Regions from separate parts of the Pseudanabaena sp. UWO310 genome, predicted to be linked through region 1. Evidence: predicted binding sites of a transcription regulator. Region 1 holds the regulator's gene; each other region holds the start of a gene.

Region 1 (11,152 bases):
TGCTAACGAAGCTCCTCCTGCAATTATCTCCGTTTATCTCGGTTCTCAACTTGAAGATGTATTCGAGCAGATTCGTCAAGGTGAACTGAAGAGTTCGACGGGCAAGGGCTTGATGAATATTGGCGTAGATACTCTGCCCATCCTGCCTACCGATCCTGGCGATCGCAACCGTACTTCACCCTTTGCTTTCACTGGCAACCGTTTTGAATTCCGTGCTGTGGGTTCTGGGCAATCCGTGGCTGGTCCTCTCGTTGCCATGAATAGCATCTTGGCTGATTCCTTAAACTGGATGGCAGAAAAACTCGAAGCCGAACTAGGAAAGGGATTGAGTTTGAGTTCTGCGATTACGACTGTTCTCAAGGAAGTGATGGAGCTTCATGGAGCAGTAGTTTTCAATGGCAATGGCTACTCTGAAGAATGGCACAAGCTTGCCGTAGAGCGCGGTCTAGCTAACCTACGCACAACTGCCGATGCTCTGCCAGTGCTTAAGGAATCCTACATTGAGGAACTGTTCAGCAAATTGGGAGTGCTGTCTCCCGTTGAGCTAGCAAGCCGCTTCGAGACCTATGCTGAGCAATACATTCTCTCGATCGAGGTGGAAGCGAAATTGGTCGTCAGCATGGTGAAAACCCTGATTTATCCCGCAGCGACCCGTTATCTCGCCGATCTCGGTAATGCTTCCCTCAGCTTGAAGGAAATCGGTGTAGACTTTGACAAAGAAACCATTGAGAAAGTTGCATCCTTGACTAAGTTAGCGATCGATGGAGTGAGCAAGCTCAGTGATGCCCTATCTAAGCATGATTTTGCTTCTACAGAAGAGCATATGCAGTTCCTTTCTCAAACTGTTCGTCCTCTGATGGATGGAATTCGCGGTTACGTCGATGCCTTGGAAGGTGAAGTTGCCGATGACCTATGGCCATTGCCTACATACCAAGAAATGCTTTTCATTAAGTAATTTCTCGTAATTGCTATGTCTGATAAACCCCCAATGGTGACGCTTTGCGCCACCATTGGGGGTTTATGATTTAGGGCGCTGCCGTTTTTTAGCCGTTTTTTATTTGATGTTTAGTTCGGCGATCGCTTTACTGGCAAGTCTTGTGACATATATAGTTACGACAACTGTAGCTACCAAACCAACAATCCGCATTGTCCATTGCCATGCGGGATCTAAGGATGGAGTTTCGCTACCGATACGCGCAAGGTCCCCCGCAAGAGAACCGATATAGACATACATCACTGTGGCAGGAAGCATCCCGATAGAAGCGATCGCATAGTCCTTTAGACCCACATTGGTAATGCCAAAGACGTAATTTAACAAACTAAATGGAAATATCGGGGATAACCGCGTTAAAAGCACAATTTTGAAGCCCGATTGGGCGACGGCTTGATCGATCGCCATAAATTTCTGGTTACCTTCAATCTTTTTGCCAATCCAATCTCGCGCAAAATAACGTCCGATTAAAAAAGCTGCGATCGCGCCCAAAGTTGCACCGATAAACACATAGATCGATCCCCAAAGCACGCCAAATACCGCTCCTCCTCCTAAGGTTAAGACAGAACCAGGAATGAAGGCGATCGTGGCAATAATGTAGACAAACAGAAAGGCAAGTCCGCCCCAATAGCCCAGATTTTCAATCCAGTGAAATATTTCTAACATTAACAACAACCTCCGCCGTTATAATGCCAAGTGGAATCGCTAATAATTATCTCTTCGGGAAACTTTTCCGCAAGTTTTTTCGCGGTTTTGTTGCACACTGAAAGAGGATTCCCCCTTTGCAAGAGATGCCCCGCACGATCGTTTAAATAGGAATCAATACCATGATAGACTGCGGTTTTTCCAGTAAAAACGCAGGCTCCATCGCTAGGAATGGGAACTTTAAAAGATACTGAATCTAAGCTCTCCAACATCAAAGGTGTATCGAGAGCGAAGCTGTGGGTATCGAGGAGCCGATAGGGGCGACGAGCGCGAACTTCTATCTGTCCAAAGCCTGCATTGATGAGAGAATAGATATACTCATCGTAGGTCATTGCCCCTGACAGACACATCGCTCGTAACCGTTCATCCGATTGTAAAGAGGCAGGAATCGGACGAGTGGCGATCGGATCGCTCATAATTAATTTACCCTTGGGCTTGAGAACGCGATAAACTTCCTGTAAAGCCCTCTGTAAATCCTGAGGCTCAAAAATATTGAACAGACAATTCTGGGCAATCACATCGATCGAGGCATCGGGCACAGGGAGAGCGAAAGCATCTCCTGCCAATATTTCTACAAATTCTGGGTCGAACCAATCATTATCTTTTGCGGCTAGTTGCAGGTTTTGCTGCGCGACTTCGCGCATCTCCGCTACGGGATCGATCGCGATGACGCTTCCTTTCCGACGACAAAAATAGGCAAATTGGAGGGCTTCCAAACCACCGCCAACCCCAATATAGAGAACCTTCGGATTACCGCGTAATTCCGTCGGATGGATAGTCGTTCCACAGCCATAGTTCATTTGCTGCATGATTTCAGGGATCTTGAGATTGGGAAATTGCAGCGGTGGCGTACTGATGCAACATAGCCCAACTTGGGGAGTCTTCGCAGCCTCTTTATAAAATTCAGCGGTAGTTTCGAGATAGCTCATGGGTTATCAAATAATCAGCTAATGAACTTTTTTATGGGAATATTGTCTAAACCATAGACTATTTTCCTCACATCAAGCAGCAATTTTACCGTTGTGGTGAAATTGCTTTTTTATATCTTTTTTCTTAGTACAGGACAAAATCAAAACCCCAAAGAGAGTTGCCGCGCGGAGCGCGGCAACTCTCTTTGGGGTTTTATGTCCTGATACAGTTGGCTGCCGCCAGTCTTGTTATACCAATTTCCAAAATGGCGTTGCCATTTTGGAAATCTCAAAATCTTACTGGGTTTGTTTTTTAATTCACTGAAATGTTGTCACAATAAAACCCCAAAATAGGGCTGCCGTGCTCCGCGCGGCAACCCTATTTTGGGTTTTATGTTCTGATTCAGTTGACGGCAGATATATAGGCAACGTAAGAGATAGCGAGCGCATCAAAACCGCATGAATGGCGGCGCAAAGCGCCGCCATTCATCTTTGCGGCAAGCAAAACTTGTTGTGATCGCGATCGCATTAGCTTCACGTACATATCACAAGCAATCAAATCAGCGATCGCTAATTCTCCGTACTCACGATCGCGAATTGGTACAGCCAAAATCACTTACTCCAGCCTGTAAAGCACCGATACTAAACACATCAAGAGTTCACAAATGCAGGAGCAAGACAATGACTGAAATTAACATTGGCGGTTTTATATTCCAGTCTTATGCTGCGGTGGTGGTGTTTTTATTATTAGTGATTATTCTCTAAAAGCGCCACTTCTCTTCTTGATTTTTGATTTTGGTGTAACGCAAGCAGCGAAAGCTATATCTTTGGGGCTACAAGGATTGATTCACTTCAATTAGAAATACCTATCTAATATCAATTCACGAAAGTACGACAACACTTTTGTGAATTAAATACCAAACTCAGTAAGATTTTGGGAATTGGTATAAGTAGCTGGGCATAATTAAAATCCAGATTCAAAAGCTGTAGCGCACGCGCAGCGTGCGCTACAGCTTTTAAGATTGTATGCCTAGATACTTGAAATACCTAGGTTTTTAATGTCTTGCTAGGATAATCCTGTAAGAATGGCAATAAATTTTGAGCAAGAGTTACGGGATCGACTCCCATTTCTGTCCTTTGTCTTACTAGCCATCTTGCCGCCTGAGAATGCCACAGGGTCGCGACGATCGCGGCATCCTTGGCGGTCATTCCCTGCGCTAACAAACCACCGATCATTCCTGCTAATACATCACCACTACCACCTCTGGCTAGGGCTGCCGTACTTTCTGGATTGATCCAGACTTGAGAATCAGCTTGGGAATTCGATCGGGCAAGATGATCAGGATCGAACGGACTGGCGATCGCCGTTCTTGCACCCTTTAGCAAAATAGTCGATTGGGTTTGACTTACCGCAATTTGCAGGGCTTCTAAGCGCTCAACCTCGCGCAAGTCTGGAAATAGTCGGCAAAACTCTCCCCAATGGGGGGTCAAAACCGTGGCACGGTTACGATTAGATAATTGTTGATTGATGCGAACTTTCCCCATAGCAGCTAGCCTATTTAATCCATCTGCATCAAGTACGAGTGGTCGATCGCTATTAATTACCTGCTCCACAATAGACCCTGCATCGAGTGAAAGCCCACAACCACAAGCGATCGCTTGGTACTTTTGCCAATCTAAATCGGGGAGCGCGGCGATCGCGCCCGATGGGGTTTCCCTACAGCCGATAACCAGCGCGTCGGGAACTTGGGCTAGCATCAATGGTTTGAGAGAATGGGGAACGGCGATCGATAACATGCCCACACCCGTTGCCTTTGCGCCTAAAGCTGCTAGTACAGCCGCGCCACCATATTGCTCCGATCCGACGACTAAGAGTAAATGCCCGATATCGTACTTATGGGCGATCGCTGATCGGGCGATCGGTAAGCGATCGCTGATCACTGCGAGCGGATCGATGCGCCATAGGGGATGGCGATCGCCAAGAATTTCTTGGATCGATTTTTCGGGGATGTCGAACCCTATTCTTTCAAGATTGCCAATGTAGGGAGAGGCGGCTTCGGACAATAGCCCCCTTTTCCACAAACCCAAGCAAAGGGTATGGGTCGCGCGGATGGCTGTTCCCATGACGTTACCGCGATCGCTATGGATACCTGAAGGTAAATCGATGCTGAGAACTGGAATTTGCCAGCTATTAATGGTGTCAATGGCGATCGCCCCAGCACCGATCACATCTCGATCTAAACCAAACCCAAATAGACCATCAACGAGGAGATCGCAATCGCCCAGATCGGCTAAAGTCACAAAAGGAATACCCAGACTTTTGGCATAGCAGCCATGCACTCGCGTTAAGGGTTTGGACTTGGTAAAGGGGGGATAGATCTTGACCTGTCGCCCTTGATGATGCAATTCTCTCGCTACCACTAACGCATCACCGCCATTATGTCCCGCACCAGCCAAGATCCCGATCCTTTTGTAAGGTTCAGTGGGATATAGTTCGGTTAAGCGCTGCGTAATTTTGAGGGCAACTTTTTCCATCAGTGATGCCACGGGCATTCCTGCTTGGAAAATCAAAGCTTCGATCGCTTGCATTTGACTTGCCGTGACGATTGCCTGTGATGCGAGATTCATTGTTTAGAGCATAAAGTTTAGGGCACAAATTTTAAGGCATAAAGCTTAAGGCACAAATTTCTGGAGACTGGTGGGTAGGTGTTGGCGTACCCAGTTTTTCACTTGGGGGAACTGCATTGCCGCCAAGCCGCTACCGAGAATTAACGCCACTAAAATCAAAATGATAATAAATGCGCTATTGGTCTGTTTGGGAACGGCTAATTCCGTCTTTGCCGACTCAAACTCGTCGAGATCGAAATCTGGATCTTCCTCAGATTCCGATTTCGATGATGATGTCAAGACTAATGCGCCTGCCGCCTCCTCAGATTCAGTTTGAATATCCTCTGTATCAGCTTCTGGGGAGGGATTGATAACTTCTGTGGTGATCTGATTTTCATTAACAAGATCTTGCTCTACATCCTCAGGGGCAAATCGACAGCGCATCAGAGCGACCGTAATATTATCATGCCCATTGAGTTGGTTAGCTTGATCGATCAAATTCTGGCAACCGCGATCAAGGGACTGATTTTCACTGAGGATCGGGAAGAGATAGCGATCGCGAATCTGCTCGACCCGATCGAAATCACTTAACCCATCGGAACAGAGCAGCAATAAACAGTCTTCATCGATAAAAAACCTTTGGACGCGGGGCACGAGCATATCTGAGCCTCTAGTGCCCAAAGCCTGAATTAAGGCACCACCATCGATCCTTTGGGATGAATAGGCATAAAAATTGTAGCCTAGGGTAGTTTCACGGGTTGCCACATCATCGTCAAGGGTAACTTGACGCAGGCTATCCTTGGTGATGCAGTAGAGGCGACTATCGCCAATATGCATGACATATACCTCATTACTCATCTTGCCATTAGGACGGGGCATCACTGCCATAACCAGCGTCGTTCCCATCCTTTTTTGGGCTTGACGCTGTTGCTGGTCGTTAATTGCTACGATCTGATTGTTAACGACACGGGCAACCATTTCTAGCTGGGCAATAAAACCTTGGGCCGAAAAATCGGGATCGGTTTCCGCCTGTTGCAATAGGGTTTTTAGTTGTTGCTCTAGGGTCTTGATTGCCAGAGAGCTAGCCACTTCGCCCCCATCATGCCCACCCAGACCATCGCAAACGATCGCTAAGCGATCGCGGAGGGCTTCAGGTTGTTCGGTACGCTTTTGGCGCTTGGCATCTGGATAACAGGCATCTTCATTGCCCTTATCGGCTCGTTGAATCCCCACATCAGTAGCAGTGGCAATCCTAACGTTGAGGGGCTGATTCTCCATTACATTGAGGGTCATCCGATCCAGATGGGCGATCGCACCGTTAATGTCGTATTCGCCGCGTCCCAAACTATAGAAAAATTCAGCGATCGGTTCGGCAATCTCTGGTTTAGCCAGATCGAGCCACTGTACCCAGATGTCGCCTAATTGGGAAATATGTACGGCAGCAACATCAGCTTGCAATTCCAGCAGACGCACCCACATCCCATCGACCCTTACCAATCGGGGATCGATTAAAGTCCGCGTCATATTCTGCTCAGCTAAAGGCTGCCAGAGGTTGAGGACTTGCCAGAGCAAATTAATCTGTCTTAGTGCGGAGGCTTCAGCCCATGCTTCAGCTAGGGTAGGACATAGCTTGCCTTGGCGATCGATGGGGACATTTTCTAACAAGAATACTTCGGAAAGATTGAGTTCTTCGCCCAGCAACAATAGTCCGTAAGGTCGGGGCAGGTGCAGACTCAATCTCGATAGCTTGAGGTAAGAAACCACATAGGTTTGAAATTCAAGGGGTAACTCTGGCAGGGAGTAAGCATCCGTATCCACAACAATTTGTGAAGAGAGGACATGGTAGCGATCGGCAACCAGCGAGTCGGGCGGAAAGGTATCGGTATCCAGACCGACTGCCCAAAGATATTGCTGCTCAACTGCCGTAGCTTGCTCTTGTTTTTCCATGAAGGTTGTTAATCGCTTACCAAAATTATGGGATGAGGACGGGAAAAGTTGCAGATGTCTTAGAAGTGTTTACATTATCAAATTTAAGGTCAGAATAGACTGCTTCGAGCGATATTCTATCGATAAATTAAGAGATCCGATCTGGGCATTCAAATCTGGGCATTCAAATTACATTTGGTTATTGTAGCTAACTTACAGCGCTTTGCGCTCAAACCCAAACCAAGGGAATTTTTGAAAGCGTTGCGAAGCAACGCTTTCAAAAATTCCCTTATGGTTCGTTTGATCGATATTTGATCGATAATTGCTGTAGGTGGCAGCTAACTTGGGGCTTATTGGTTTAAAAACGCTTTTTAGCCTGACAGAATTTGTTTAGATGTACGAGTTGCTACCAGATCTATTCACAATCTGGGTATTGTATTAGGTAAGCTTTTGATTTATAGAAGCTAAATTTAGCAATAAAAATTTAATACTTTATTTTTTCCGTTTTAATATTTTATTTTCACTTATTTTTTCATTTAATTTTTCACTTTATTTTTTCATTGCACTGCCCTAACCCATGAAGCATCACCTTACCCATCGCGAACAAAAAGTTCTTTGGGCAACTATCGATCACTACATTCACACAGCGGAACCAGTTGGTTCTAAGGCTTTGGTGTCAGAGTACGACTTTGATATTAGCCCTGCGACAATTCGTAATGTCATGAATATGCTCGATCGCAGTGGTTTGTTATTTCAGCCCCACACATCGGCGGGGCGTGTCCCTTCGGATTCAGGCTATCGGGTTTATGTTGATGAATTGATCGATCCCGCTAGTGAGCTTACCTACAGTACTCACCAATTTCTTGCTAGTAAAAGCGATCGCCTCGGCAAGTCTAGTCTCGATGGGGTGATGCGCGATGTCGCGCAGATTTTGGCGACCTTAAGCGGTTGTATTGCGGTGATTACTGCGCCGAATATGCAAACAATGCGTATCAGGCATTTGCAGTTGGTGATGGTGGATCGGTGTAAGGTGATGGCGATCGCCGTAAGCGACACCTATCACACCGCTTCGGTAACGATGGATTTGCCTAGTGAGACTAAGCCTGAAATTTTGGAAGGCGAGTTAAATATTCTCAATAATTTTTTAAACGAACATCTGCGCGATAAAAATTGGTCGGAGTTGAATAGCGCTTTGCAATGGGACGATCTCGATCGCCAGTTTCAGCAATATGCCGTGTTGTTGCAACAGTCTTTACAGCAGTTGATGAAATTATGCGATCGCACAGCATTGGGGCAAATGTTTATTAGTGGCTTAACCGAGTTATTGCGTCAGCCCGAGTTTTCTAATTTGCGACAGGTGCAAAATATCGTGCAGTTACTTGAAGCCGATCGCGCTTCGTTGATGGCGCTGATTGTCGATCAACCGAGTCCTTCTGCTAATTCTGTGAGCATTAGAATCGGTTCCGAAATCTCCATTGAGCCAATTCAGAACTGTACTTTTATTTCTAGTACCTATCTCTGTGATGATAAGCCTGTGGGAACGGTGGGTGTATTGGGCCCAACGCGATTGGGTTATACAAGGGCGATCGCTTCCGTACAGGCGGCGGCGCTGCATCTCACTGACGCAATTAGTAAATGGTAAATTATTCAGTCAGCAAGTATTCAGTCAGCAAGCCCTGTTTGTGATTCGATCGCCCCTTCGGCATCATTCGCGATCGCCTTTAGGCGATCTAATGTATCCGCATTCACTTCCTGCCACATCCCACGCTGATGCGCTTCTAATAAGCGTTCCGACATGTCTCGCAAAGCCCAAGGATTGCTAGATTTAATGAAATTCTGGACTTCAGGATTAAAGATATATGCCTCCGCAATACCCTCATACATAAAATCAGAAACACAATTAGTCGTAGCATCATAGGCAAATAGATAATCAAGGGTTGCCGACATCTCAAAAGCTCCCTTATAGCCGTGACGCATTGCTCCCGATATCCATTTGGGATTAACGACCCGCGATCGATAAACTCGCGCAATCTCTTCACGAAGTTGGCGAACCTTGGGCTGGGTCATCCGTGAATTATCGCCAAAATACACCTCTGGAGCGTTACCAGATATGGATTTGATGGCGGCGGTCATGCCACCCTGAAACTGATAGTAATCATCGGAATCGAGAATGTCATGTTCGCGATTATCCTGATTTTGCAGCACAATTTGCATATTGCCAAGGCGTTGATTAAAGGCTTCAGGAGCCGATTTACCTTCAGATTTGCTGGTATAGGCATAGGCGCTCCAATTGATATAGGCACGGGCTAGATCCTGCTCGCTCTCCCAGTTTTGCGACTCGATCAAGCCCTGTAAACCCGCACCATAGGCGCTTGGTTTTGAGCCAAATACGCGATAACGCGATCGCTCTTGCGCCTGTGCTAAAGTCAATCCTGATGCTTGCCAATGGGTCGATTCTTCTTGAACTTTTGCCGCTAAGGGATTCTGATCGGCGGGTTCGTCAAGATTTGCCACCGCATTCACCGCACTATCAAATAAATCGATCAAGTTGGGAAACGCATCTCGAAAGAATCCCGAAATCCTCAAGGTGACATCGACACGGGGACGACCCAGAATCGATAAAGGCAGGATCTCAAAATCAATCACGCGACGCGATACGCCATCCCAAACGGGTTGCACACCCAGCAGAGCAAGAGCTTCGGCTAAGTCATCGCCTCCCGTTCGCATGGTCGAAGTTCCCCAAATCGATAGCCCTAGGGTTTGTGGATATTCGCCATGTTCTTGCGTGTAGGTTTCGATCAGCACATCCGCAGCCTTGCGCCCGATATCCCAAGCGGTTTCCGTCGGTACTGCCCTAATATCTACAGAATAGAAATTGCGTCCAGTGGGCAGCACTTCGGGTCTACCCCTTGTCGGCGCACCTGATGCACCACTGGGAATATATTCGCCATTGAGTCCACGCAGGAGATTCGTAATTTCTTGCGTGGTTTTGTAGAGAGAGGGGAGGAGGCGATCGCAAATCCATGTTAGTTCTGTCTTCGTTTCAAGGTTTAGATCCCCCCCAGCCCCCCTTAAAAAGGGGGGAGAATTTTCTCTTTCTTCTTCCCCCTTTTTAAGGGGGATTGAGGGGGATCGAGAAGAGATGAGGGCATCCATCAACTCCGCCGCATATTCCTCGATAACTTCCACCGCATCGCCAATAATCCGACAATTTGCTAAGCGTGGATGAGAACTTGAGGGAAGTAACTCGCCTAAATTCGCAGTCAGAGGATCGAAGTCTAAACCCCAATCCTGCGCGATCGCTCTAGTTAGCCCCAAACGATTAGCCGTAGGATTGCGAGCGATCGCTACGACCAAATCCCTTAACTGTCTCCCCTCTGGACATTGCCCGAAAATATGCAACCCATCGCGGATTTGCGCTTCTTTGATTTCGCAGAGATAGCCATCGGCAGTGGTGAGAATTGTATTCAGCGAATCCTCTAAGCGATCTAGAGAAATCCCCAAATCTTGGTGGAGATTTTCCTGTTTGATCGTGTCTATCAAGCGATCGCGAATCATGCCCAATCGAGAGGGATCGAGGGTTTCTGCTTCATAATATTCATCGATCAAGCCTTCTAATTGTTGCAAGCCGCCGTATAGCTCAGCACGAGTCATCGGCGGCGTGAGATGATCGAGAATTACCGCTTGCGATCGCCTTTTTGCCTGAGAGCCTTCCCCTGGATCATTGACAATAAAGGGATAGAAATGGGGCATCGCGCCAAAAGCGGCTTCAGGATAGCAATTTTCTGAAAGCGCTATACTTTTTCCGGGCAGCCATTCGAGGTTACCATGCTTGCCAATATGGGCGATCGCATGGGCGTAAAACTTATCGCGCACCCAATGATAGAAAGCCATATAGTCGTGGGTTGGCTCTAAATCTGGCGCATGGTAATTGAGCGTAGGATCGAGATCGTAGCCCCGTGATGGTTGAATCCCGACAAAAATATTGCCAAATTGCATTCCTGCGATCGCAAAT
Region 2 (11,152 bases), on a different contig from region 1:
AGGGGGGCTGGGGGGGGATCTATCCAATTCTTAAATGGTTTCTAAGTACCTCAGCATAATTAAAATCCAGATCTAAAACCTGCGACGCACGCTGCGCGTGCGTCGCAGGTTTTAGGGTTTTATATTTAATTAAGCCCACTTACTGAGATCGATTTAGTAGATTCGGTTAAGCAGATCAATTTAGGAGTAATCCCAATGAAAAGACTAATTGTTTGCTGTGATGGAACTTGGGTCAAGCTAGAAAAACCAGATGCGACCAATGTCTTAAAAATCGCTCAATCTGTTCAAGCAGAAGACGATCTAGAAATACAGCAGATTGTTTTCTACGATCAAGGAATTGGTACTGAAGGTGATTTTATCGACCAAATTAGCGGTGGAGCTTTTGGTTGGGGCATTGATCAAAAGATTCAATCAGCCTATCGCTTTTTGAGTTTGAACTATCAAGAAGGTGATGAAATCTATCTGTTTGGATTTAGTCGCGGTGCTTACACCGTAAGATGTGTGGCAGGATTTATTTACTGTGCGGGATTGCTAAAACGGCAATATATCCATAAAACGCCTGAAGCCTATCAACTCTATCGCGATCGCAATTCTTCAACCCATCCCAGCGGAGAGCAAGCTATTAAATTTCGGCAAACCTATGGCGAACATGTGTCGATTCGAGCCTTATGTTGCTGGGATACGGTGGGCTCCTTAGGCATTCCCGATCTCATTCCCAATTTCCCTTTAGATAATTGGGTGAATAAGCAATATGAATTTTTTGATGTCAAAATCAATCGCTTAATTCAAAATGCTTTTCATGCCGTAGCGATCGATGAACTTCGCAAATCCTTTCTAGTTACGCCAATGGAACTCAGTGATGGGGCTGAAACCCAAATCCATCAACTCTGGTTTGTCGGTGATCATGGCAGCATTGGCGGTGGAACTAAAGAGAAGTACGGTTTATCGGATATTACCTTAGAATGGATGATGGAATGGGTTGAGAAACTGGGGCTAGCGATCGATCGCAGTTGCGTGGAATCTCCGATCAATCCGCAGTTTGACATTCCTTTTGATAACGAACCAAAGGGTATCTTTAAACTTGCTGGAGAAGTTCGACGCAAGATAGAAGGGGATATTTCCTCGTTGCATGAAACCGTAAAACAGCGCTGGCAGTATGATCCAAGTTATCGCCCAGAAAATCTCCTGTATTTAAAGCAAGAACTTGATATGTAGTAAGAAATCAGAGAGTGTACCGCCCGCGTAGCGGGCGGTACACTCTCTGATTTTATAGCTGTTGCCACTTGCGTTATACCAATTCCCAAAAGTGTGGCTACACTTTTGGGAATTAAAAACCAAACTCAGCAAGGGTTTTAAAATCACAAAATGGCTACGCCATTTTGTGATTTGGTATTAGGACAATATCAAAAGAAGAGAAGGTTGGCGCAAAGCGCCAACCTTCTCTTCTTGACGATCGCTAAAAGTTATTTGCCAATTAAGCGATCGCGCAAAGCCCTAATCTTGTCACGGTAGGTTGCAGCTTGCTCGAATTCTTGTTTTTTCGCCGCATCCTTCATCTGGGCTTCTAACTGTTCGATTACCGTAGGGATATCGTCTAACGAAATTTCCTTGGCATTATTAATTACATATTCCAATTGCCGCTCGTTGAGACGACGGGATACCGATAGAAATTCTAAGATGGCATTGCCTTCAATCGATTTCACAATCGATCGCGGCGTAATCTGGTTATCCTCATTGTATTTAATTTGAATGCGGCGGCGGCGTTCTGTTTCTGAAATGGCTTTTTCCATACTATTGGTCATGCGATCGGCATACATGATCACCTGTCCCGCAATATTTCGCGCCGCCCGCCCGATCGTTTGAATCAGCGATCGCTCGGCTCGCAAAAATCCTTCCTTATCCGCATCTAGAATCGCCACGAGAGAAACTTCAGGTAAATCCAAACCCTCTCGCAATAGGTTGACACCGATTAACACATCGAACGTACCGCGCCTTAAATCTTGAAGAATTTCAACCCGTTCGATCGATTTAATATCTGAATGGAGATACCGTACCGCTAGATTTCGTTCCTGAAAATAGGTGGTCAAGTCCTCAGCCATCTTCTTCGTCAATGTTGTAATGAGGATTCTCTCCTTCCGCTTAATTCGTTCCTGAATTTCGTGATAAAGATCGTCCACTTGCCCATCGGTTGGGCGGACAAATACTTCAGGATCGACGACCCCTGTCGGTCTGATGATTTGCTCGACCACCTGTTCTGAGACTTCCATCTCCCAGTCCCCAGGAGTAGCTGACACGAAAATACATTGTTTGACCATACCCCAAAATTCATCCGCCTTTAGGGGACGGTTATCAGCGGCGCTGGGTAATCGGAAGCCATGATCGATGAGCGTCATTTTTCTGGCGCGATCGCCGTTATACATCCCCCGAATTTGGGGAATGGAAACATGGGATTCATCAACGATCAACAGCCAATCATCCTTGGGAAAATAATCCACCAAACAAGCTGGAGATTCCCCCTCTTGTCGACCTGCCAAATGCCGCGAATAGTTCTCCACTCCATTACAAAAGCCGACTTCTCGTAGGAGTTCCAAATCATATTTCGTGCGTTGTTCCAACCTTTGCGCTTCCAGTAACTTGCCCGCGTTGGTTAATTCTTCCAGTCGCGCTTCCATTTCCGCTTGAATATCCGCACAGGCGACCTCTAAGCGATCGGCAGGGGTCACAAAGTGCCGCGCGGGATAAATATTTAAGGCATCCAAACTCTGTAAGATCTCTCCCGTGACGGGATCGACATAGCGAATTGCTTCGATTTCATCACCAAAGAACTCTACCCGAATCGTCCGATCCTCGTAGGCTGGACCAATTTCTAAAATGTCTCCCTTGACACGAAATTTACCCCTGCCCATTTCAATATCATTGCGCTCGTACTGTACGTTCGTAAGCGATCGCAATAGTTCGCGTTGGTCGTACTCCACACCCACCGCCAAGGGGATCGAAGCTTTAAGATATTCCTCAGGAATGCCCAAACCATAGATGCAGCTTACGGAAGCAACCACAATTACATCTTTGCGCTCGAATAGCGATCGCGTTGCGGAATGACGCAGCATATCGATTTCATCGTTAATCGAAGCCGTCTTTTCAATATAGGTATCGGTGACGGGAATATATGCTTCGGGCTGATAGTAATCGTAATAACTGATGAAATATTCAACGGCATTATTCGGAAAGAATTCGCGCAATTCATTGCAGAGCTGAGCCGCTAAGGTCTTATTATGCGCTAAAACTAGAGTCGGCTTTTGATATTTTGCGATCGCATTGGCGACAGTCATGGTTTTACCTGTCCCCGTTGCGCCCAAAAGCGTTTGATAACGGAGTCCTTTTTGCAATCCATCTAATAATTGAGCGATCGCTTTGGGTTGATCGGCAGTAGGTGACCAAGGGGTGCGGATGTCAAACAGGGGCATGATCTTAGAATTTGTTGAGGGGCAGTTATCGAAACAGAAATCGAAATCGGCGATCTCTATCATATCAAACCCAAATTTTGATTCCCTCCGCAGCGAACAATTATAGCTGCCGCAAACTATATCAGGACATAATACCAAATCACAAAATGGCGTTGCCATTTTGTGATTTTAAAATCCTTACTGGGTTTGGATTTTAATTCCCAAAAGTGTAGCCACACTTTTGGGAATTGGTATAAAACCCCAAAGAGAGTTGCCGCGCTCCGCGCGGCAACTCTCTTTGGGGTTTTGATTTTGTCCTAAGAAAACTGGCGGCAGCTATAGTGTTGCGCGGCTGCGCCGCGCGACACTAATTAAGTAGCTTTAGCATTAATTTCATCCGTTTGATCAGATTGATGAGGAAGGTGAGATGCTAAGCCATAAATACCGCCAAGCAGAAACCATAACAACATACTCAGCCTTGGCTCGTAGAGCACTAAATCTAGCCAGCCTGACAGCAAAAAGAGAATAGCTCCCACTGCCGCCACAAACATCATTCCTTCCGTATTTTTAGCGATCGCCGATTTTAACGATACCCAGATCGTCCAGCTAATAATACCGATAAACCCCAACAGGGCAGGAATACCCGAACCAACAGCGATCGCCAGAAATAAATTATGTTCGTGGGGCAATCCCCGCAAATCAAAATCCATTGCCTTAGCAACTAGGGGAAAGTTGCGCAATCCCCAGCCTTGGATGGGATGTTTCGCAATCAGCGCTCCCGCAAATTGCCAAGCATTAAGGCGATCGGCAGTGGATGCATAATCACCTAATTTGGGATCGATCGCGCTAGATAAGCGATTGACGAAGCCTTCGGGCAATAGCGATCGCACGGCTTCCCCACCCAAACCCAATTTCTGCCCAAATATTCCCCAAGCAATGATGGAGAGAAAAATACCTAATCCTAAAACGAATTTCCATTGGCGATAATAGAGGGCTAGGGCGAGCATTCCTATTATTGCCAACCCCCATGCATTGCGGGAACCAGTCAAAATTAATACCGCAGTTCCCAAGGCAAGAGCGACAGCGGCGATCGCTCTCTGACTTTTGGTGATGCTTTTCACTTGACCAAGCGCAAAATGAAAGGCGATCGGCAAAATCATTAATAGATAGGCGGCTGTTTCATTGAAATGTCCAAAAAAAGACTGGATGCGGCGATCGGCGCTAAACCCCATGGGTATCTTATAGCTATCAAAAATTACTTTTGGGAATAACCAATCAGGGCGATCGAGAATTGCTTGTAAGATTCCAAAACCACTTACGAGCATAGAGCTAAGCACCAATAACCAAAGAAAATGAATAAATTGGGCGGGAGTGCGAATGATAAAGCTAGTAACGGCGGCCAATAGAAAATAGGGCAAAAAGTTGGCTAGTCCTCCTGCGGCAGTAGCAGGATTAAAGGCAATTACTGTCGTAAAAATCATCCATAGCGACAGCCAAAAATAAGCGCGATTTACGGGCGTGGCGATCGCTTGCCAACCATGACGAAATAGTACCAGCACAGCCAATAACACCATCGCAAAAGGCATGAAAACGTTGCTAATCACCATAAAAATAGCAACACTTTGCAGCCAGTTCCACTCTAAGCGCAACTCATTATCTTCGGTCAGTTTCCAGAGCATCCATTTACCTTTCTCATTAATTAAGCTAAAGGTATGTGCTGCCCACACAGTGGGCAGCACATACCTTAAAGCTTTTAAGTTTATAGCAATACAAGTTTGGTTACCCAAAATATGAGTGGCGGCGCAAAGCGCCGCCACTCATATTTGAATCTAAACAAAAAAGGGAGTGCTTTGCACTCCCTTTTTTGTTTAGATTCAAATATCTATGGAAAATTAGTAATCGAAATCGCCGCCAGCACCCATAGCACCGCCGCCGCCTGCGCCCTTATCTTCAGGCTTGTCAACGACAATACATTCGGTGGTCAAAATCATACCAGCGATCGAAGCTGCATTTTGCAATGCCGAGCGGGTGACCTTAGCAGGATCGACAATACCAGCCGCAAACATATCTTCAAATTCTCCAGACATAGCATTAAAGCCAATATTGAAGTCTTTTTCGCGTACGTTTTCAGCAATTACTGCACCGTTAAAACCAGCATTTGCAGCAATCCGCTTTACGGGAGAAGACAAAGCCTTGGAGACAATGATTGCGCCAGTAAGTTCTTCACCTGTGAGGTTAGCAGTTGCCCAAGTATGAAGTTCAGGAGCAAGGTGAACATAGGTTGTACCACCGCCAGGAACGATACCTTCTTCAACTGCTGCTTTCGTTGCGTTGATGGCATCTTCTAGACGCAACTTACGATCCTTCATTTCGGTTTCAGTTGCTGCACCAACCTTAATCACGGCTACGCCACCAGAGAGCTTAGCCAAACGTTCTTGGAGCTTCTCTTTATCGTAGGAAGATTCGGTTTCTTCGATTTGACGGCGAATTTGTTCGACGCGAGTCTTAACTGCGGCTTCGTTGCCATCAGCAACAATGGTGGTACTGTCCTTGGTGATGATGATGCGACGTGCTTTACCGAGTTGATCGAGCTTCACAGCATCAAGGCGGAGTCCAGCATCTTCAGTGATGACTTGAGCGCCAGTGAGAATTGCCAAGTCTTCGAGCATCGCCTTACGACGATCGCCAAATCCAGGAGCCTTGATCGCAGCAACGTTAAGAACGCCACGGAGACGGTTCACTACGAGAGTTGCCAGAGCTTCTTTTTCGATATCTTCAGCGATGATAATCAAAGGACGACCAGCACGCGCAACTTGTTCGAGAACGGGAACGAGTTCTTGAACGAGGGCAATCTTCTTATCGGTGATTAAGAGCAATGGTTCTTCAAAGGAAGCTTCCATACGCTCAGCATCGGTTACGAAGTAAGGAGAGATATAGCCCTTATCAAAGCGCATACCTTCGGTAACTTCTAACTCGGTAAACATGGATTTACCTTCCTCGAGGGAAATCACACCTTCTTTACCAACCTTGTCCATCGCTTGAGCGATCATCGAACCGACTTCTTCGTCGTTACCAGCAGAGATGGTTCCAACTTGAGCGATCGCTTTAGAATCTTCGATGGGCTTAGCATGGTCTTTGATCTTGCCAACCAAGAAAGCAGTTGCCTTATCGATACCACGCTTAAGAGCGATCGAGTTAGCCCCAGCCGCTACGTTACGCAGACCTTCTTTAACGATGGCATGAGCCAATACGGTTGCCGTGGTGGTTCCATCACCAGCAGCATCATTGGTTTTAGAAGCAGCTTGACGAATCAAAGCTACGCCCGTATTTTCAACGTTATCTTCTAGTTCAATTTCCTTAGCAATGGTTACACCATCGTTAACGATTTGAGGAGAACCAAATTTCTTCTCCAGAACTACGTTACGACCCTTTGGTCCTAGGGTTACGGCTACCGCTTCAGCCAAGATGTCCATACCGCGTTCGAGGGCGCGACGTGCATCTTCGTTGTAAATGATTTTTTTAGACATAATTTTTTTGATTTGTTAATAGGAACGGGTTAGCAAAAAACTTGGTGATTGGTGATTGGTGATTGGGTTTCGATCTCAGTTACCGATTAGCCACTACCAATTACCAATTACCAGTGACTATGAAACGATCGCTAAAATATCTTTTTCTGCTAGCAGCACATATTCGTCTGTGCCAAGTTTGATATCAGTACCAGCGTATTTGGAGTAAAGAACTTTATCTCCAACTTTGACTTCTAGGGCTTGACGTTCGCCTTTATCATCGAGCTTTCCAGGTCCTACTGCGGCGATTTCACCGACTTGGGGCTTTTCCTTTGCGGTCTCAGGCAAGAAAATTCCACCTGCGGTTTTTTCTTCTTTAGCGCTTACTTTGATAAATACGCGATCGGCTAAAGGTTTTACTGTAGTTACGTTTAATGTCGTGGTTGCCATTTGTATTCACTCAGTTGACTAGCATTTTTTGGCTTTGTCTAGAGTGTTTTAGCACTCTAGGTGACTGAGTGCTAATTTAACCGAAATGGTTGCAATGGCTATAGTGTGGTTTACCGAACTGAAAGGCTCCGAACTGAAAGGCTAGCGCTGTTAACAATAAACATTTTTGCCAGAATCGGTGGCGCGGCTCCGCCGCGCCACCGATTCTGGTTTTATATTTGGTATTTCATTAAATCGCAAGTCCCTAATACCAATTCACGAAAGAGTGATCACACTTTTGTGAATTAAAAACTAAACCCAGAAGCGAGTATTGCGGTTTTCAAATGAGTGCGTACTCATTTGAAAACAAAAAACAATTCTAGTAAGGGTTTTGAGTTTTCATTTTGCCGTAGGCAAAATGAAAACTGCAATACCGCCCGCTACGCGGGCGGTTCTCGCTTCTGGGTTTAGTTTTTTGGTGAATTATTTAACTCCTCCATAAATCGCTGATTTCTCATTACTAATCCATGCCCACAGTTGATCGCCATAGGAAAAATGCCACCATTCATTGGGATGCCTTTGGAATCCGCTATAGGTCATCACTTGGTTTAACAATTGCCGATCGCGATGAAATTCTCTTTCCTTAATGTCTAGGGAATCGGCAAAGTAATCAGGAAAAGAGCGATCGCTAATTTCGTCAATCGGCGAACCCATATTTATTTCTTGTATAGAGTCCTCGCCTTGGGTGGGAGATCTATACAGGGTTACATCGATCGCAGCTCCCGTGCTATGGGGAGGAGGGGTTTGCGGATCATCACTCGGAATAGCCCAAAACTTGATCACTTCCGTCATTAGTGATTTTTTTTGCTCTTTCGTCAAATTTTCTACAGGTAAGCCCTTACTTTCAGCCAGTTGCGTGAAGCTATAATCCACCATGAATTTCTGAACGGGAATGGGGCGATAGGCATCAAAAACCGCAATTTGCCAGTTTGGGCGCAGGGTCTGTAAATATGCTTGAGATTTTTGCAGTCTTTCTAAGATCCCTTGCCTTATAAAAAAAGGAGAGCGATCGCCATAGGGAGCGCCTAACGCCATATAGGGGTGGGGAGCGATCCTGTAAATATCGCTAGTGATTGCCACAAGTTGCTCGCCACATTCTGAGATCGGGATAATTTGATAGGGCTTGGACATAATAGGGCGCGATCGCTAATAATGAGTAAATACACCTACTGTACAAAAGTTAACAGTTTTTCGGATATACTCCGCTAAACTCTTAGCCACGTTAATCTCTGATGTGAGGAGGATAAGGCGATCGTTTCTACCACCAATGCCACTAGTGCAAATAATTTACAATCACAGCCTATGCAATCGACGACGGATCTCGGCACAGCCTCGCAAATCCCTGAGCCAACTGAACTAACTACGCTCGAATCTTCGCAAATGCCCCAAATTGAACCCAGCACTCCTGTCCTCCGCATCATCGGGAAAGCACCCCTATCTGGTCACGTTCCCATTAGCGGAGCCAAAAATTCGATTCTTGCCCTCATGGCGGGCACGCTCTTATCCTCCGAGGGTTGCCGCATTCGGAATGTGCCCTACCTCGCAGATGTGCAGAGTATGTGTGACATCCTTGAAGCCCTTGGGGTTAAAATTTCCCGCAATGGAGAAGTTCTCGATCTCGATACCAGTAATCTGAGTAAAAATTCCGCACCCTATGAGTTGGTCAGCAAAATGAGAGCCAGCTTTTTTGCGCTCGGTTCACTGCTGGCAAGAATGGGTTCGGCAAAAATGCCTTTACCCGGAGGCTGTGCGATCGGAGCGCGTCCCGTCGAGCTACATGTACGGGGTTTACAAGCTTTAGGAGCATTTGTCCAGATTGAACATGGTATTGTTCATGCCCACTGTATGAGTAGTAATGGACGTTTGCAAGGGGCAAAGATTTATCTCGATTATCCGAGCGTGGGCGCAACCGAAACCCTGATGATGGCGGCAACCTTAGCAGAGGGTGAGACCATTATTGAAAATGCCGCGCTAGAACCTGAAGTAGTTGACCTTGCCGATCTCTGTATTGCTATGGGGGCAAAAATTCGAGGGGCTGGCACGAGTACGATCGTTATCGATGGGGTCGATAAGCTGCATTTTGCTGATTTTACGGCGATTCCCGATCGCGTTGAGGCGGCTACTTTTATGGTTGCCGCTGCAATTACACGCTCTACCTTATCGCTATCGCCTGTGATTCCTGCTCATCTGACTGCGGCAATTTCCAAATTGCAAGATATGGGTGTCACTGTGCGCCAAGACTCTGACAATATGATCACTGTCATTGGTGGCGATCGCTATCGCGCCGTAGACATCGAAACCCTGCCCTATCCTGGATTCCCCACCGATATGCAAGCGCAGTTTATGGCTTTACTGACCATTTGCGAGGGTAATGGTGTAGTTACGGAAACGGTATTTGAAAATCGCCTTCAGCATGTTGCCGAGTTAAATCGCATGGGGGCAAACATTCGCCTCAAAAATAATGTGGCGGTAGTCACGGGAGTACCCCAATTATCGGGCGCTCCTGTAATGGCAACGGATCTGCGAGCTTCGGCTGCCTTGGTGATTGCAGGGCTAGCTGCGGATGGAGAGACGACGGTAATGGGCTTACACCACCTCGATCGCGGTTATGATCGCATTGAAGAAAAACTGCGTAATGTGGGGGCAAAGCTCTATCGCACGAGTGAAGTGGTTCCCGTATAATTCCATAAAGGCGCTGCAATGCAGCGTCTTTGTTGTTATTAATTAAAAATTCATGACTGAGCTTTGCGCGATCGCCCTAGGTAGTAATCTAAGCAGTACGATAGGTGACTCCGAGAAAATTGTCCAAGCTGCGATCGCGCAACTCTCAACCCTTCCAGCAATCGAAGTGGTGAGGGTTTCCCGTTGGTATCGTACTAAGGCGATCGTTTTACCCAATGCAGATCCCCAGCCCGACTATATCAATGGTTGTGCGGTTTTAAGAACGAGTTTACCCCCCCTGCAACTTTTACAAGCCCTTTTCCATACCGAACAAATCTTTGGGCGCGAGCGGCGCGAACGTTGGGGCGCAAGAACCTTAGATCTCGATTTGTTGCTTTATGGTGATCGTGTCTTAGACAAGCCAGAGCTAGTTTTACCCCATCCGCGCATGGGCGATCGCGCTTTCGTTTTACTACCCCTTGCCGAAATTGCTGCCGATTGGATACATCCGATATATCAAATGCCGATCAGTGAGCTGGCTAAAAATCCCCCCGATATCGACTTGAGCCATCCGATCGCAATTGATACGGAAGTTTTAGCCTTAAGCTGATTTATATTTTGGGGCATGGTTGAGAAGTTATGCCAAGTTAAGAAATGGCTACGCCATTTCTTAACTTGGTAAATTAAAAACCCCAAAACCTGTAGCGCACGCACAGCGTGCGCTACAGGTTTTGGGGTTTTCTACCAATTCACAAAAGTGTTGTCACACTTTTGTGAATTAAAAACCAAACCCAGTAAGGTTTTGAGATTCCCAAAATGGCGTTGCCATTTTGAGAATTGGTATAAAGGTTTCCAAGATAAGAAATGGCATAGCCATTTCTTATCTTGGTGTCACAGAGGTACAGAGATACCAGTACAAAGACTAGTGAGCCAATTTCGTGAAATTTCCCTCAGGGCAAAATCACGCCCTAGTTCGCCACCCGCGATCGCGTATTTCAGAGCAAAATTTAGATTAGCGCCATACTTATCCCTTACCATCGATTTCAATTTTTG
Region 3 (11,152 bases), on a different contig from region 1:
ACATATGCCGCATCTCGTAAAGCTAGAAACTCTAAACTATAGCCATCATAACGCTAGACTTCAAGCACACCAAGAAGCGCATAGATCGGTAAACAGTTTCTCCAGAAAGCAGTCGAAACCCTTCTAAGGCGATCGCTGCTGGCACTGCCTCTTTATAGGCAAAGTGTAAATAGGATGCGTTATGGCTGACTCCTGTCTTTTGAGCTATTTTACGCAAAAGGTATATATCCCCTCGGTAATCAGTAGTATTGCCTCGTAAGGTTTGTTTAGGAGATAAAGCCCCAAAGATGAGTGGCGGTGCGAAGCGCCGCCACTCATCTTTGGGGCTTTATCTTGTCCTAGCTACACAGGTAAGCAAAGCAATTGCGGTGAAAGCCTTAAAAAAATAAAGAAATCTAGTAGGAATGGGTCGATCCTGACATAAGTTGTTATTATTCTTTATATAAATAAATGTTTTCTTTCTGGTTTTGATAATGCAAGTAATGAATGCTGGTTGGACTCAAGTTGAGGAAGAGGTTGCTCGAAAAGCTTTTGATATTGCCTACAAACGCGAAACAAATGCCCTTATCGATTCAGTACGCAGTAAAGCAAGCTGCTTAAATGAAATAGAAGATATGTGGCATTTGCACGACTTTTTAAGCGTTAAACGTCACGAAGTTGACGGTCGTTATGACTATAATTTACCCATGCTAGTTTTCGTATTTGCGGGGTTGATTAAGGACGGGTGGATTACAGTCAAGGAACTTGAAGGTTTGAATTCAGACAAAATTGCCAAAATTATGGCACTTTCCTACATGTAGGTAAGTAATAGAGAATCTTCTGGCTTGAAAGTATTGAAAAGTTTCCTAGCTCTAGTTCCGATCTTTGTTTAGGGCAAATCAAGCCTCAAAGATGGCGGTTGGGCTACTCTCTGAAACTACTTTGGGGACTTATATCCAAAGTAAGCTTTGCCATGGCATATAACCTAAGGATTGATATCTTCCTTGGGTTATATTTTTTACGCATACATTAAGAATAAATTAAGATAGCAAAAGCACAAAAATTAAAATTAAAGTTTTTCTTAATATCTACCTTTAGAGGTTTTGAGAAAGCAATCAGAATGTGAGTATATATACTCAGGAAAACTCAACTAGCAAAATGCAGTGATTTATGGCTTGTTTGCTTTGAAATCACTGAGCGTCCCAAGCAAAAGTTATTTGTAAGCATTTAAGTTCTCCATTGAGAGCTCGATCGGCTGCAATTTTGATAACTTTAAAGTTCTATATAGGGTTCTATATCGAACTTGGGAGTTAATTGAATTCCTTCATGTAAGTAGCTATGCGCAATTAAATGTAAAACCCAAAAACCTATAACGTATGCTGTGCTTACATTACAGGTTTTATCTTTGGTTTTTAATTATGCCCAAATACTTTCGCACATGAACTTAAATCCTACTTAAATCCTTCAGCCAAACTCCAAAAACATTCCTATGACATATACCATTTCCTCAGCCAGAAATATTTTTCCTAACACCCTAGCAGCTGATGTCGTACCCGCTACTACCGCAAGATTTAACCAGCTCACTCCTGAGGATCAACTAGCTTGGATTTGGTTTACTTACCTTGAAATGGGCAAAACCGTAACGATCGCTGCTCCTGGTGCTGCCAGTATGCAGTTGGCTGAGTTAACATTGAATGAAATTAAGAAGATGAGTTTCCAGCAACAAACTCAAGTCATGTGCGACCTAGCTAATCGCGCCGACACCCCCATTGGGCGTACCTATGCTATTTGGTCTCAAAATATCAAACTAGGCTTTTGGTATCAACTCGGCAAGTGGATGGAAGAAGGAATTGTTGCTCCTATTCCCGAAGGCTATCGCCTTTCCGCCAATGCCTCGGCAGTGTTAGAGACCTTGAAGAATTTAGATCCAGGGCAACAAATCACAATTCTACGTAACTCAGTTGTAGATATGGGATTCGATCCTAATAAGTTGGGTGGATATACTCGCGTTGCCGAACCAGTAATGGCTCCCAAAGAAGTCTCAAAGCGCACTCAGGTTAGCATCGAAGGGATCGACAATCCCACCGTATTGTCATACATGAATAACCTAAACGCTAATGATTTTGACGCTTTGATCGATCTATTCCTCCCCGATGGCGCTTTACAGCCTCCATTCCAAAGACCAATTGCTGGCAAGGATGCAGTTCTGCGATTCTTTAAGGAAGAATGTCAAAATCTAGTACTCGTTCCAGAAAGAGGTATTTCTGAGCCAGCAGATGGTGGCTATACCCAAATCAAAATCACAGGTAAAGTTCAAACTCCTTGGTTTGGATCTGGAGTTGGGATGAATATATCTTGGAGATTTTTACTCGATCCTAACAACAAGATTTTCTTTGTGGCGATCGATCTGCTTGCATCTCCTAAAGAACTGTTGAACCTCATTCGCTAGACCTATACCTAGAGAGAGAGCGTAACGCCAGCAGGCGTTACGCTCTCTAGATTTGATTTTAACTATGCTGAACTACTTAAAAGACTTTGCCACAAAATGCAAAATCGCTTTAGTGTTCTTTATATTTCCCGATATTTCCAGAATTGTAGTGGCGTTCGCGATAAATTATGAATAATTACAGTAATCTGCGATCGCATAATTCGTCTGATCTCTGGCAAACAAAAGCATTCACAACTGATGATTGGATTGGAATATTAATCGTCATTACTATTCTCAGCCTATGGTTTGTTAGTTTATATTCGTTGCTTTCGGTTTCAGTTTTCGATATTTCTTGGGCGGGACTAATTGTTTTAATTTTGGGAAGGACGTACCTTCATACGGGCTTATTTATTCTTGCCCACGACTCAATGCATGGAAATTTAATTCCCAGTAATAGAACTCTAAATAAGATCATTGGTCGTCTTATGGTGGGAATTTATGCATCTCTTAATTACGATCGCTGCGCAGTAAACCATGCTAATCACCATCGCTATCCTTCTCAAAACGGCGATCCTGATTTTCATGGCAACCTTTCCCATCCAGTATTTTGGTATTGCAAGTTTCTGAGCGAGTACTTTTCATGGCGATCGCTAATTTTATTTTTGGCTAGCGCGATCGCCATATTCTGCGCTTTGATCCTGTTATGCAAGGTTTCAATCGTTAACTTAATTCTCTTCTGGCTCGTTCCTCTTGTACTTAGCTCGTTGCAGCTATTTTTCTTTGGGACTTATCTTCCCCATTGTCAAATCCATCAAAATCCCAATTTTTCTCCTCGCCTTGAGTCTAATTTTTATGCGATTTTATGGTCTTTTCTGAGTTGTTATAACTTCGGTCATTATCATTGGGAGCATCACGAATATCCCCAAACCCCTTGGTTCAGACTGCCAAAAGTTCATAGGTAAAGCAGCACGAAAATTCAAAACCCAAAGTATGATTGGCGGCGCGAAGCGCCGCCAATCATACTTTGGGTTTTTTACCAATTCACGAAAGTGTGACAACACTTCATACCAAAACTAAAAATGGCGTAGCCATTTTTAGTTTTGGTTTTACTAGTAAAATCGATGCGACAAATCCTGATCGGAACGATCGCCAAATCAATCGCCAAATCAATCGCCAAATGAATCGCCAACTTAAAAGGCAAATTAGAAAAACATCCCTTGACCTCCGCAGCCATATCGATCGGGAAACTTGGCTGCAAAAAAGTCGAGCAATTAGCGATCGCCTTGCAAATTGGCAACCATTTCAACAGGCGCAAAATATTCTCGCTTTTACCAGCTTTCGGCTAGAACCAGATTTAAGCTCGCTTTGGCAAAGATTTCCTGACAAAAATTGGGGATTTCCCCGTTGCCTTGAACAAGATCTGCTGTGGCATCACGTCGAGATCGCGGATTTTGAGAGCAGTATGCGATCGGGTGCTTTTGGGATCCTCGAACCTCGCCATGATTTAAAGCCGATCGATTTAGCAAGTATCAATCTAATTTTGATTCCTGCGGTAGCTTGCGATCGCCAAGGTTATCGCTTGGGCTATGGTGGAGGCTTTTATGATCGGTGGTTGCCTCGTTCCATAGGCTTAAAAGTAGGACTTATTTTCGATGAATTTTATGTGGATGAGTTGCCTCACGATCCTTGGGACATCCCCTTAGATGCAGTTATTACCGAAAAGTACAACACAAATAAAGATTAGTAACTGGGCATAATTACAACCCCAAAAGCTGTGGTGCACGCTGCGCGTGCACTACTCAAACCCCAAGAATTGATTGGCAGCGCTTCGCGTTGCCAATCAATTCTTGGGGTTTATGTCCTAGGACACTTGGCGACAGGTTGCAATTTCTTTGGTACGGTAAGCCGATCTAGTTCCCTACTCATTTCGCAGTATATTAGCACTCAGTGAGACAGAGTGCTAAAGCACGCAAGATATAACTAAAGCAGGTTTAAATTCCTAGCTTGAGCCATACCTTGCAGAGTCCACTCTGATTAGATTTTAAGGAGGTATGACATAGTGGCATCGTTAACCCTAAATACTGGTACATTACAACCCCTAGGCGATCGCCTATTGGTAAAAGTAGCAACAAAAGAAGAAAAAACTGTTGGCGGTATTTTCTTACCAGATACAGCTCAAGAAAAGCCACAAATTGGTGAAGTTACAGCCGTCGGTCTTGGTTCGCGTAATGACAAAGGTACTCGCGTAGCTCTAGAAGTTAAGGCAGGCGACAAAGTACTTTACTCCAAGTATGCAGGCACAGAAGTCAAAATTGACAACGTAGATTATTTGCTACTCGCGGAAAGAGATATCCTCGCGATCGTTGAATAAAGCTATTAGCTATTAGCTGTTAGCCGTTAGCTTTCAAGGCTCTTCATACGGAAGCAATCGAAAAGAGCTAAAAACTAATCGCTAAAAGCCAGTTACCAAATCCCCGTTACCAAATCCCAATTACCAATTACCAGATTAACTAAAATGGCTAAAATCGTAGTATTTGATGAAGAATCTCGTCGCGCCCTTGAGCGTGGTGTTAATGCCCTTGCTGATGCCGTACGTGTAACCTTAGGACCTAAAGGACGTAACGTAGTTCTCGAAAAGAAATATGGCGCACCTCAGATCATCAATGATGGTGTAAGCATCGCTAAAGAAATTGAACTAGAAGATCCTCTAGAAAATGCGGGTGCTCAGCTAATTCGGGAAGTTGCCTCGAAAACCAATGATGTCGCAGGTGATGGAACCACCAGCGCCACCGTTCTGGCTCAAGAAATGATTCGTGAAGGGCTGCGCAACGTAGCTGCTGGCGCTAACCCAGTTGGCGTACGTCGTGGCATCGAAAAAGCAGTTGCTCACCTCGTTGATGTCATCGCTCAAAAAGCAAAGGCAGTTGATTCCAACGCTGAAATCGCTCAGATTGCCACCATTTCTGCGGGCAATGATTCTGAAGTTGGCGAAATGATCGCCCATGCCATGGATAAGGTTGGTAAAGATGGCGTAATCACCGTTGAAGAATCCAAGTCTCTTACCACCGAATTAGAAATCGTGGAAGGTATGCAGATCGATCGCGGTTACATTTCTCCTTACTTCGTCACTGACAACGAACGTCAATTGGTCGAATTTGAGAACGCGAAGATCTTGATCACCGATAAGAAAATCAATGTCATTCAAGACCTTGTTCCTATTCTGGAAAAAGCTGCTCGTTCAGGTGCACCCCTCGTAATCATCTCTGAAGATGTTGAAGGCGAAGCTCTCGCAACCTTGGTAGTCAACAAGCTCAGAGGTTCTCTGAATATCGCTGCCATCAAGGCTCCTGGATTTGGCGATCGCCGTAAAGCGATGTTGCAAGATATCGCCGTTCTTACCGATGGTCAGGTAATTTCCGAAGACACTGGTTTGGAACTTAGCGCCGCCACCCTAGAAATGCTTGGTACTGCTCGTAAGATCACCATTTCCAAGGACAAAACAACTATCGTTTCTGACATTACCAATAAGGCAAATATCGATAAGCGTGTTGCCCAAATCCGTAAGGAATTGGATCTCAGTGACTCTGACTACGATAAGGAAAAGCTCCAAGAGCGGATCGCTAAGCTCGCTGGTGGCGTAGCCGTGATCAAAGTCGGTGCTGCGACTGAAACCGAACTCAAGGATCGCAAGCTTCGTATTGAAGATGCACTCAACTCTACCCGTGCAGCCGTTGAAGAAGGTATTGTTCCTGGTGGTGGTGCAACCCTTGCTCACCTTGCGGTTGAATTGCTAGAGTTCAAAGCAACCTTGAAGAACGAAGAAGCGATCGGCGCTGAAATCGTATCCCGTTCTCTCTCTGCGCCTCTTCGTCAAATCAGTGATAACGCTGGTTTAGAAGGAACCGTTGTGGTTGAGAAAGTTAAGGGTATGAGTTTCAATCATGGCTTTGATGCCCTCAAGGGTGAGTATGTTGACTTGATCGCTACTGGTATCATCGACCCTGCGAAGGTTGTGCGCTCTGCACTCCAAAATGCTGCTTCCGTTGCTGGCATGGTCTTAACCACCGAAGCTCTCGTAGTTGAGAAGCCTGAGAAGAATGCTGGCGCTGGTGCTGGTGCTGCTGGTATGGGCGGCATGGGCGGTATGGGTGGCATGGGCGGTATGGGTGGCATGATGTAATCCATCATTCACTTTTTATACCAAGTTAAGAAATGGCTACGCCATTTCTTAACTTGAAAACCTTGATACCAAAGCTCAAAATGGCTACGCCATTTTGAGCTTTGGTATTAGGACATAAAAGCCCAAAGATGAGGGGCGGTGCTTTGCACCGCCCCTCATCTTTGGGCTTTTACAGCAATTATCGATCAAACGAACCACAAGGAAACTTTTGAAAGCGTTGCAAAGCAACGCTTTCAAAAATTTCCTTGGTTTGGGTTTGAGCGCAAAGCGCTGTAGGAAAAAATTAAAGCCCTATCTATTTTGGATATAGCCACCGATAGAATAGGCGTGTTAATTGGGGCATGAGAAAATAAGCAAGCAGCCATACTATTAATCCACTGGTAATAATTTGCTTCAGCAACCAAGGCAAAGGTTCTAATAGAGGATTTAATATGCGTCCAACAACTAATGATAAAAATAACACCCCCAACCAAGTTATCAATGCAATTTTATAGCGTTTAGGAGGATATTTTTGGGGTCGCTTTGGCAGCTCAAACCATGTTTCTAAACCAGTCAGAACCTGTACATTTTCAGGTTGTTGAATTAGTGGCTGTACAAGCTCGATCCATTTATGGCGTTCCTCCGACTCCAACCACCTCTTGAGATTTTGATGGTGATCGAAATGCAAGACAATTACATATTCCGTATTTTCTTCTAGATGGGGGCGGAGAATTTGCACGCCGAGATGACCATCAAAGGACTTGGCAACTGGGACAATTCCCCGCAACCAATCTTCATATTCTTTTTCAAGATTGCATTTGACGGAATGAGCAATAACCGCAGTAACGTGATAACTTTCGGCGGATATAGAATTTGTCATGGATGATTAACTCGATTCGCTTTAAAGGCAAATACTATTATTTGCGTACTAAATCTGTAAAGTGCCTACTTTTTAGTAAGTTTTTTTAGTCAGTGACTGTAGTTAACGTGAGTTTAGGATAATTTGAAACGGGCTTTGAGAAAGGGTTTGCTACGCAAACCCTTTCTCAAAGCCCAAAAGTAAAAGCCTTGCTAAGCAAGGCTTTTACTTTTGGGCTTTTAAAATTTGCCAGCTTAACCCGAACTGACGTTAGTTATAAAAACTAAACCCAGTCAGGATTTTCAGAGCACAAAATGACTAAGCCATTTTGTGCTTTGGTATTAGGATCTATAAAGATCTATCCTCATATATCCTCAATTTTAAAAAATTCGCTTTTATGTCTCAATTAGCTGAGTCAATCCTACTACCAAATAATTTAGAAGATGCCACCGAACAGGCGATCGCAGCTACCCATCAAGCGATCGCCAATGGCGCAACGCGTGTACTTGCCGATCTCCGATTTCCCGAATTAAAAGCGATGCCGATCGCCTATGAGTTTGCAGCGAGTTTTAATCAACAATATGGCGAAGCATGGCAGGCAATCTTTTCCGACGCAGGGGCCGCAGCTCTCGCCAAACGGGAATGGGTGGATCTGAATGTATCTGTACGTGGTGTCAACGAAGGTCGTAGGGCCATTCGGGAAGAGGATCGCGCATTTTTATTAATCGAGCCAACTTCCATCGAAGTCGAGCAAGTGGAAAAGTTAGTTCAACTTGCTGGCGATCGCCCCTTTGTCATGCTCAATCCGCGTCTGGAGAATAGTGAAGTGGGCTTAGGCTTAGCTGCCAGACAAATGCGCGATCGCTTTTTAAGTACCTTCGAGACTGCCTACTACATCAAACCCTTAGAACTGGGTGCTTTGTGGCGTTGCTATCCACAAACATGGCAAGTCTGGCTCCAGACCGAAGAGGGAATGCAAAAGCTCGCAGAAGTAGAACAACGCCCATCTAGTGACGATATTGACCGCCTATTTCGCCAGAAGACTGGTAAGCAATCAGGCTCCTTTTTAGGACGGTTGCAACAGTTTTTTAATGCCCTAGCCAGATGAGCATGTACTGATAAGCAGTTAACCCCAAAGATGAGTGGCGGCGCTTCGCGCCGCCACTCATCTTCCTGATGATGCTATAGCATCATCAGGAAGATCGCTTTACAAAACTTATCGTTAGTTTTTGCTTGAAATACCTGTAAACGCGGCATTTTCTGATGAGATAGAGTTAGATATTTAGTTGGAAAACCCTATACTGGGTAGTTATTATTTCGACTTTTTACATACCCTTTAAAGATCACAAGGCAGACACATGAGCGTAACAGCGTCAAGTGGTGCAGTAAATGCCCGCCCTCGTTTATACCAGACCGCTATAACTTCCACAATTTCCCAGATAGAGCAACAAGATCGCTTTGCGACCCGTAGCGAACTAGATGATCTGTCCACATACTTTCAATCTGGACAAAAGCGCATCGAAATTGCGGCAATTCTGACCAAAAACTCTGACAATATCGTTTCCAAAGCTGCTAGCCGTATTTTTACGGGTGGTTCGGCAATGGCATTTTTAGAAAAGCCCAAGGACGCAGAAGAACTTGAAGTAGACCGCGCTGGTCGCGTGGTTGATATCAAGCGCGGCATGGAGCTTGGCACAACTATTTACGCTGAAGCAAGTGAAGGTGGCTTTTTAGGCACAATCAAGAATTTCTTCAGTAATACAGGGCTGACGGGGGTTGTCGATGCTGCCCCTGCCAATTTCCGCCCCATTAACATTTCTCGTTATGGTGCAGACCGCATGAAGAAGTCCCTGCGCGACTTGTCATGGTTCTTGCGCTATGCCACCTATGCAATCGTTGCTGGCGATCCGAATATCCTTGCTCAAAACGTGCGTGGATTGCGGGAGATCATTGAGGCAGCTTGCTCGACCGATGCTACCATCGTTGCTCTGCAAACCATGAAGCAAGCGGCTGCCAGCTATTTCCTCAGCGATTCTGCGGCGATCGAAATCATCAAGCAGTATATGGATGTGGCGATCGCTGAATTCAAAGCCCCAACCCCATCACCCAAAGTCCGTCAGCGCAATTCTCCCGATCTTCAAGGTCTTGCCCTACCTCAGATCTACTACAACACTGCCGAACGTCGTCAGAAGTTTGTGATGAAGGCTGGGATGACTGGAGCCGAGAAAAATGAAGTGGTTAAGGCTGCTTACCGTCAAGTTTTCGAGCGTGATATTGCCCGTGCTTACAGTCAAGGAATCTCTGACCTAGATTCTAAAGTAAAAAATGGCGAGATCTCGGTGCGCGAGTTTGTGCGTCGTTTAGGGCTGTCGCCTCTATATCGCGATCAATTCTTCTTGCCTTTCATTAACTCCCGCGCTGTGGAATTAGCCTTCAAGCATTTCCTCGGACGCTCTCCTGAAAGCCGTGAAGAAGTTGCAGCTTACTTTGCGATCGTTTCTAAGGGTGGTTTACCTGCCCTCGTCAATGCCCTAGTCAACTCTAGAGAATATAGCGACTACTTTGGCGAAGAAACCGTACCTTACCAACGTGGCTACGGACAGGAAGCCCAAACCGCCCGTAACTGGGGCGCACAGTTTGACCTGTTCAACTACTCTGCACCTTTCCGCAAGGTTCCCCAATTCATTACCTTATTTGCTTCGTATCAACAGCCTTTGCCCGATCAGCATGTTTACGGAGCTGGCAACGATCCTCTCGAAATCCAATTTGGTGCTATTTTCCCCAAAGAAACTCGCAACCCCAATGCCTCACCTGCACCTTTCGGTAAGGATACTCGTCGCATCTTGATCCGCAATGGCGCTGGTATCACGAACCAACTGGGCAATCCCGCTGCCACAGGTTCGATCGATCCTATGAGCCCCAAGGTGTTCAAGCTCGATCAAACCCTGCGCGATAACGTCAAGATTGGTAAAGGCGCAAGAAAGTCTTCCGTTAAGGGCTTGAGCATTACCAATTCAGAGACTTCTACCCAAGCCGTCATTCGCGCTCTTTATTTGCAAGTTATTGGATTTATCCCCTATTCTGGTCAGCGCCTCACGGTTGCAGAAATCAAGCTAGAAAATGGAGATATCACCGTCCGCGAATTTGTACGGATGTTGGCGAAGTCACCCACCTTCCGCGATCGCTACTGGAGCAAGCTTTATGTATGTAAAGCGATCGAATATATCCACCGTCGCCTTTTAGGTCGTCCTACCTATGGTCGCCCTGAAATGAACGCTTACTTCGACCTCGCATCGAAGAAAGGCTTCTATGCAGTGGTTGATGCCATTCTCGACACCAAGGAATACGAACAAGCCTTTGGCGAAGACACGGTTCCTTACGAACGCTATCTCACTCCCGCAGGTGTATCGCTCCGCCATAACCGTGTCGGTACGTTGAGCGAAGACAAGGGTACAAGAGTTGATATCGCAACCACACCTAAGTTTATTGAATTGGGTCAAGTTACCGAAGTCCGCTCTGAAGTATCCATCAACGATCGCATCAACCAAGGTGTAGCCAAGAAACGCGAACAACGCAAGATCTTTAAACTCACCACCACCGATCCTGTGGAAACAGCAGCGTTAGTGCGTGCAGCCTATCGTCAAGTGTTCGAGCGTGATATGGATGCTTATGTGGCTAGCGAACAGTTCAGCCAATATGCTTCCAAACTGGTTAACGAAGAGATCAG

The links. Region 1 encodes HrcA, which represses chaperone genes, less so after heat shock. Its sites were predicted from a motif close to TTAGCACTCNNNNNNNNNGAGTGCTAA; they were not measured.
Region 2: a site for HrcA is predicted at 7,448-7,474, ahead of groES (co-chaperone GroES). Genes of this name have one in related genera too.
Region 3: a site for HrcA is predicted at 4,345-4,371, ahead of groES (co-chaperone GroES). Genes of this name have one in related genera too.

What each region holds. Positions count from the first base shown of each region.
Region 1 covers NZ_SELU01000005.1:100,592-111,743, reverse strand. The annotation lists gene PseudUWO310_RS03360 (glutamine synthetase III) at 1-955, shown strand, start outside; gene PseudUWO310_RS03355 (TVP38/TMEM64 family protein) at 1,055-1,657, opposite strand; gene arsM (arsenosugar biosynthesis arsenite methyltransferase ArsM) at 1,657-2,625, opposite strand; gene PseudUWO310_RS03345 (hypothetical protein) at 3,008-3,214, opposite strand; gene PseudUWO310_RS03340 (NAD(P)H-hydrate dehydratase) at 3,652-5,232, opposite strand; gene PseudUWO310_RS03335 (protein phosphatase 2C domain-containing protein) at 5,278-7,158, opposite strand; gene hrcA (heat-inducible transcriptional repressor HrcA) at 7,715-8,779, shown strand; gene cobN (cobaltochelatase subunit CobN) at 8,800-11,152, opposite strand, start outside.
Region 2 covers NZ_SELU01000017.1:69,131-80,282, reverse strand. The annotation lists gene PseudUWO310_RS07840 (DUF2235 domain-containing protein) at 196-1,215, shown strand; gene uvrB (excinuclease ABC subunit UvrB) at 1,464-3,464, opposite strand; gene PseudUWO310_RS07830 (O-antigen ligase family protein) at 3,815-5,182, opposite strand; gene groL (chaperonin GroEL) at 5,336-6,970, opposite strand; gene groES (co-chaperone GroES) at 7,088-7,399, opposite strand; gene PseudUWO310_RS07815 (M15 family metallopeptidase) at 7,862-8,569, opposite strand; gene murA (UDP-N-acetylglucosamine 1-carboxyvinyltransferase) at 8,741-10,120, shown strand; gene folK (2-amino-4-hydroxy-6-hydroxymethyldihydropteridine diphosphokinase) at 10,173-10,709, shown strand; gene PseudUWO310_RS07800 (hypothetical protein) at 10,991-11,152, opposite strand, start outside.
Region 3 covers NZ_SELU01000003.1:15,268-26,419, reverse strand. The annotation lists gene PseudUWO310_RS23190 (hypothetical protein) at 32-217, opposite strand; gene PseudUWO310_RS01795 (hypothetical protein) at 483-800, shown strand; gene PseudUWO310_RS01790 (orange carotenoid-binding protein) at 1,469-2,428, shown strand; gene PseudUWO310_RS01785 (fatty acid desaturase) at 2,596-3,369, shown strand; gene PseudUWO310_RS01780 (5-formyltetrahydrofolate cyclo-ligase) at 3,459-4,151, shown strand; gene groES (co-chaperone GroES) at 4,467-4,778, shown strand; gene groL (chaperonin GroEL) at 4,923-6,587, shown strand; gene PseudUWO310_RS01765 (antibiotic biosynthesis monooxygenase) at 6,883-7,446, opposite strand; gene PseudUWO310_RS01760 (DUF1995 family protein) at 7,823-8,533, shown strand; gene PseudUWO310_RS01755 (phycobilisome rod-core linker polypeptide) at 8,784-11,152, shown strand, end outside.